2 regions of the Bacillus mesophilum genome follow, and region 1 is predicted to be linked to the other one. Evidence: riboswitches for the same ligand, from Rfam matches in the RefSeq annotation. Region 1 holds a riboswitch; the other holds the start of a gene.
What was found. A riboswitch is a leader RNA that binds a small molecule or an ion and turns the genes downstream of it on or off. The one in region 1 is predicted to bind cyclic di-GMP.
Positions count from the first base shown of each region.

Region 2: linked by a shared signal. The riboswitch ahead of F7732_RS19990 (hypothetical protein) and the one ahead of F7732_RS17815 (response regulator) in region 1 are both predicted to bind cyclic di-GMP.

Region 1 covers NZ_WBOT01000006.1:216,204-219,364, reverse strand. Annotated here, with positions in the region: gene F7732_RS17825 (DUF3231 family protein) at 1-444, opposite strand, end outside; gene F7732_RS17820 (hypothetical protein) at 620-898, opposite strand; gene F7732_RS17815 (response regulator) at 1,256-1,618, opposite strand; cyclic di-GMP riboswitch class I at 1,652-1,738, opposite strand; gene F7732_RS17810 (SOS response-associated peptidase) at 1,854-2,528, opposite strand; gene F7732_RS17805 (GNAT family N-acetyltransferase) at 2,587-3,048, opposite strand; gene F7732_RS17800 (EamA family transporter) at 3,124-3,161, opposite strand, start outside.
Region 2 covers NZ_WBOT01000009.1:61,518-64,678, reverse strand. Annotated here, with positions in the region: gene F7732_RS23520 (methyl-accepting chemotaxis protein) at 1-284, opposite strand, end outside; gene F7732_RS19995 (hypothetical protein) at 897-1,607, opposite strand; gene F7732_RS19990 (hypothetical protein) at 1,649-2,026, opposite strand; cyclic di-GMP riboswitch class I at 2,288-2,374, opposite strand; gene F7732_RS19985 (Rrf2 family transcriptional regulator) at 2,621-3,064, opposite strand.

The DNA.
Region 1 (3,161 bases):
GGCACAATTGTTGCAATAAGTAAAAAACTGATTGATATCTTTCCTCATAATTAAAGGAATCGCAACGGCATAAATGCTCATTCCCGCTTTGGCAGCATATTTCAGATAGTGAACATAAAATGTATCATCATAAAGCCTTGGAGCACCATAGTTAACGTCCTGTTCTGAAAATCCTTTCGGGATCGGGAAATGACTTTTCTTAAAAAAATATTCAATCCGCTCCATGAAATCTGTTGTCAAAGCAATTCCATTCTCCAGCAGAATTTTAATATGTTCATCGTCACAATGGTGACGAAAATAAGTGAGGATCTGCCGAGACATACTGTTTCCTGTATAGGTAGCCCAAAGCTTCCCCATTTCAACAGCTGTTAAAGGTTCATTTTCACTTAATGATTCTGAACTTAATTGAATAGGCTTTAAAATATCCATTGGATTTAAATCCATCGTAATCCCCTTTTGTACATTTTTTGTTAGGATTACCGATGGATTTTTATTTATGCCTGTTGCTTCCTTTATCATAAAAATTTAATATACTTTTCTGTATTTGCAAACCTTAGTGCTTTTATTCTTATATATAGCAAGCAGATGTCTCTTCGAAGATTCTATTTCCTTTTACCAGTTATACTCTCAGTTTCCAAGCTGGAATCAGCGAATTGAATTTAAAAAAGTAACTCATAATGACATGAATAACCGTATATAATGCCAATGTTGTCATATAGGTGATGAGCCAGATATGAAAAGGTTCTTTCAGAAATAAGTAGAGCAGGGTCATGCCAACTGGAAATGGAACGAGTATAATTAACCAAATCGGTGCTCCAAGCTTTTCGGTTATGGAACCTAATGATACGACGGAAGCTCCAATAATAATAGCCGCTAATATCGTGATACTATTTTTCAAAAGTATGCTTCCAATAAAATATGATGAAGCAGTAAGAAAAATGGCTAGAAGAAAGTTAAAGAAATAAGTCATATAATCACCTCGAAAATAGTAATATGTAAATTTTACCATAAAAATCAAAGTTGAATTGTATCGGTTTTGTAAATTGCGATAAAAAAAGAGTCCTCTCAGACTCTTCAGGTTCTTTTTCTTTTCAGTTAAGTAACTACGGTTTTCCGACAAAGTAAGTGATATGCTGAAAACGTATATAATCATTCAAATGGTTAAATGTCAGTTGAATATGATCAATAGCCACCCCGGTTAATCCGTTTTCTATTTTCCTATTAATTGTCAACGCTTTATTCCAGAGCTAAAAACTTATTTAATCACTTTATCTAATGCTGGCAGAAGTTCGTTAAAAAAGGGCTTGACGATAAAGTCTTTTGCTCCATTTTGAAGAGCTTCAATGATTATTTTCGATTGGCCCATCGCTGAGCAAATAATTACATTTGCGCGGGAATCAATCCGTCTAATTTCTTTTAAAGCAGTCATTCCATTAATCCCATCCATTGTTAAGTCAAGCAAGACAATATCAGGTGACATCCTTTTAAATAACTTAATGGCTTCTTTTCCATTTGCAGCTTCTCCAATGACAGTGTAGCGGTCACTTGAGATTGCTTTTTTAAGCAGCTGGCGCATAAACATTGAGTCGTCAGCAATTAATACTTTATAATGCATCATTTCTCTTTACTCCTTTTTTACAAGATCAGTCATCTTGGTAACCCGGCTGCCTTAGCAAATCTATGCCTTAGGTCCGTGGCTTTGCGTCTTTTACTTTCGTAAAATTTGCCGTTATAGGTATTTTAGCACGTGATTACTATTTCGACAATTTGCGACTTTTTTCTTATTATGAATATTTGAAAAGATTTGCATTCAGTTTAAATAAAAAAAGGCGTCTTTCGACAGCCTTGAAAAATCAGCAAAGAGCATGAGTAACTTCAATGGTATTATTCTTAGGAGAGTTTACTTTATCCGAAACTTCAAAAGCATCCATGTGGTTTTCATCAAAGGGGACAAGGAGTTTGTTTAGTTCACTGGTATTCCTGTTGTTTGGGTTTAGCCATGTTTTTTCATCCTCAGGATTAAGGATCACAGGCATGCGTTCATGAATCTCTCTCATAAACGGGTTGGAGGCTGTTGTAATAATTGTGCATGAATAAACGGGTGCTCCTTCAGCAGAAATCCAGCGTTCCCAGAGGCCGCACATGCCAAAGAGGGTATCTGATTTTAATTTTATTCTCATCGGTACTTTTGTTGTGCTCGTTTTTTTCCATTCATAAAAGGAATCAGCAATAATGAGGCAGCGGCGCTTTTCATAAGCAGCTCGAAAGCTTTGTTTCTCTGTCAGGGTTTCTCCGCGGGCGTTCGTCATTTTATTGCCGATTTTCGAATTTTTTGCCCAGGGAGGAATAAGACCCCATTTTAAATAGCCCAGCCGATTTTTCTCTCCGTCGTTAATGACAGCCAGCACTTCCTGAGATGGCGCAATATTATAGCTGCGTATGTATTGTTCTTCATCAATGGCCGCTTCGATATCAAAGCGATCGATTATTTCCTCATAATCAGTAAATAAGGTGAATCTTCCGCACATCTATTTCCACACTCCTGGTCTTTAAATAGAATAGCTACATTTGTTTACGGATGCTTTTTTATTTAGGATAATAAATCAAAGGTTCCGTAAGAACTTCATACCCACTTCTTTTGTAAAATTCGATGGCTTCATCACTTGGCCAAACAAGAACAAATTCATATTTGTTTTCCTTGGTCCAATCATGGATAACATGTAAAAGTTTGCTGCCAATCCCCTTTTGCCGATATTCTGGAAGTGTATATACATTCGTCATGTAGGCGAAAGGGTAAGTGATTCTCCCTGGACGGGGAACCTTGTGGATGCATTCAATATAAATATGAGAAAGAATTTTTCCCTGCTCCTCTGCAATCCAAATAAACCACTGCTGATTGAGGAGTGCTCTTTCTAAAAAGGAGCGGCATTCAGTCTCAAATTCCTGGAAGGATGTACTTTTTTTGCTTTCATCATGTTCAATAGTGAAGTCCCATCTCATTTGAATTAACTGTTGGATATCGTCTGCTTCAGCAAGTCTGATTTGCATTGTATTCTCCTTTCTCATTGAAAAAATAATTCTACGAACTTGGATGAATCTCCTTTAAAAAAACAGCCAAGGTTATCAACCCTGGCTGTTTAGTTCATATGGCTGTATGATTT
Region 2 (3,161 bases), on a different contig from region 1:
ACAATAGTGGTTTCTTCCTGAATATTTTTCACGATGTCCGATACTTCTGAGGAAGATTGGCGGGATTGCTCCGCAAGCTTTCTGACTTCATCGGCCACAACCGCAAATCCTTTACCATGCTCTCCTGCACGTGCTGCTTCAATTGCTGCATTTAGAGCCAGCAAATTGATTTGCTCAGAAATGCCTGTGATTACTTTTACAATGGTGCCGATTTCAAACGATTTTTCCCCAAGCTTTTGGATGGCATCATAGGTAACGTTGACCGTTTGATTGAACCTCTCCATCTTCTTTAATGAATCTTTTAGCTTCTCATTGCCTTCTTGCGTTAATTCTACGGTTGTGTTTGATTGTTCAGAGATATGATTAGAGCGAATCGATAAATCTTCAATAGCTTGTGCCATATCTTCCATGGATACAGAGCTTTCTTCTGTAGAAATTAATTGTTTTTGAAGACCTCTCCCTACCTCATCAATGGCCGCTCGTACAATATCAGCTTTTTCAGCAGCGTATTCACCACTTTCAACAAGCGTTTCCGAAGTAGTATGAACATCTTTTGCAAACACAGAAAACTTTTCTCTGGCATGAGCTAAAAATTCAATCAGCTGGTTAAAGTGTGCATGAATTTCACTTTTCTCATCCACTTTGCTGATCATCTTTCCAGCTGATAGTTCCTTCATGCCAATTAAAATTTCACTATGAATATGTGAGCGGCGTTTCAGTGAAAAATAGCGGAAAGCAAAATAAACGGTTGTTACCAATAAGACCACAATAATTCCAATTAAAATAGCTTCCATAATCAATTAATTCTCCTGACTCTATATTTAATAAGTTGTTATACATATTTGTTATTATTTAACAATACATTTCACAAGGAGCATGCATGCTAAGATGAAATCCTAAAGCTCCTTCACAAGGATATATGTTCCGTCTGCTACCTCTGAAGGAATTCCCTTTAATCGATCATGGTTTTTATATTCATAAACAATATAATTACCGCCAAGATCTTTGTATCTGGTCATATTATGATACTTTTCCATCACACGAATAGATTTCGGGTTTGTCGCTTCACCTAGGACAAACTTTACTCCTTCTGTACTCGCCTTATCAATCAGCATAGCACCTAACTGCTTAATAATGTCATGACGCCCATGTTCAGCTATGACTCCTAACATAAAAAGGTGCAATAGTTCACCATCTGCTATCTCTCTGCCATGGCGTGCTTGAAAATCTTCCATAAAACGCTTGTCCACATCTTCGAGCACACTAAGAAGAATATTCATATCAGAAAATGACCCTTCGAAAATATCCTCTCCGATAATTTCAGGTGCATTCGTATCTCCAACAAGAGCTCCTACTACTTGGTCCTGCTCATCCATAGCCACTGCACAATATCCTTGGCCAGCAACAGAAGTTAAATAGCCGTGAATAAAATCGTAAAGGTCTTCATATTCAAAATTCAGCTGGCCGACCATAGGCTCCTGCACCCATTTCCCTGAAACATCAATACCAAAAAAAGAGCGTGCCAAACATTCAGCACTCTTTGAAATCAATTCTGTCTGTCCCTGCCCGACAATATGATATGTATAAAGTGATTGTGTCGTTTGCATATGCTATCTCCCTTTATTCAGATTGATTACTGTTTGCTGAATTACCTTTTAATCGAATGAGGTAATTGATCCACAAAAGTACCGGTAAATTCAATTCTCTCTAGTACATTTCTAATTTGAACTTGAGCAATTTTAGAAGTTGGCTTAAGAACCAGGAAATCTTTAAAACCTAATGAATTATAAAACTTCATCGTTTGTTCCATCTGCGGAACTACTTTTGAAGGTGTTGGTTTTTGATACGTTGCATCAATAACAAATGTGTATTCTTGTCTTGGCACCCGATTAATCGTTTCCTGCAAGTCTCCCATATACTCTGCTGCATCTTCTTCTCTCATTGCGCCTGCACGCACCTGGACATGAACTTCCTTCTGATTCTCATTAATGGCCATCATATATTTCTTTTTATCTACTACAATCATCCTCTAAATCTCCTTTTTTATGTTGTCGTTTACTTCTCTGCTGTACTGCACTCTTTTCCAACCTGAGTCTAATAAACATAAAGAAAACTTGCCGAGTGACAAGTCCTAAAGGACACAGACAGAGGGCTTAGTTGCACTAATACTACAATCCTAAAATCAACCACTGCATCGAGCCTTCTTCTCGCCGCTCATTTATACTTTTTGAAAGTATAAAAAAGGCTATCCTAGACAAGGATAGCCAATTAATCACTTTACATTAATTTTGGCAACCCGACTATCATTATCCATACGGATGTTAGACTCGTAGCTTTGCGTCCTTACCTTTCGATAAGTTTGCCTTTATCATATTCAGAAAAATAGTACTTATATCATGATGAAAATATCCTACTTAATTATATAGAAACTGGCAGGTTTTGTCGATAATTGTTACTATAGATTAACAATCTTTACACAAATTCGATTTTAGCGGGTTTCAAGGACAGGTACCTCGACCCACTTTCACATTCGGCAGCGGGTCAGACTTCTCTCCCATTTGGGTCAACTGACCTGTCCTACACACAAAAAAAATGCCTCCCAAATGCAGCAGCTACCTGGTTAGACATCTCTAAATTCAAATAAATTATTTAATTCTACTCTATTTAAAACAAAATCTTCTAATGTATATCCATATAAAACATTCAGGAAAGCTTGCAATGCCTCGTATAGTGCGTTTTTCAATTTACAAGCCGGTGAAATTGAACAATAGCCTTCTCCCTGTTTAAAACAGCCAACAATGTGAAAGTCTTCTTCTGTTTCGTAGACTACCTTTCCAATATTAATTTCCTTTGGGTCTTTAGCAAGTCGAATTCCGCCATTACGTCCGCGTATAGTTTCGACATATCCTAATTGTCCTAAGTGATGAATAATCTTCATTAAATGATTCTTGGAGATATTATAAGAATCCGCTATTTCTTGAATGGTGCTTAATTCCTCAGATCCCTTTAGAGCTAAAAATATTAAAACACGGAGAGAATAATCCGTATAGTTTGTTAGCCTCATCCTTGTTAATGCTCCTTAATTCGTTTCCTAGTATTATATCTAGAAATGCAGACAAGTGGCAAGCGCAAGAGACACTGGCATTGTCTGACTTCCCAGC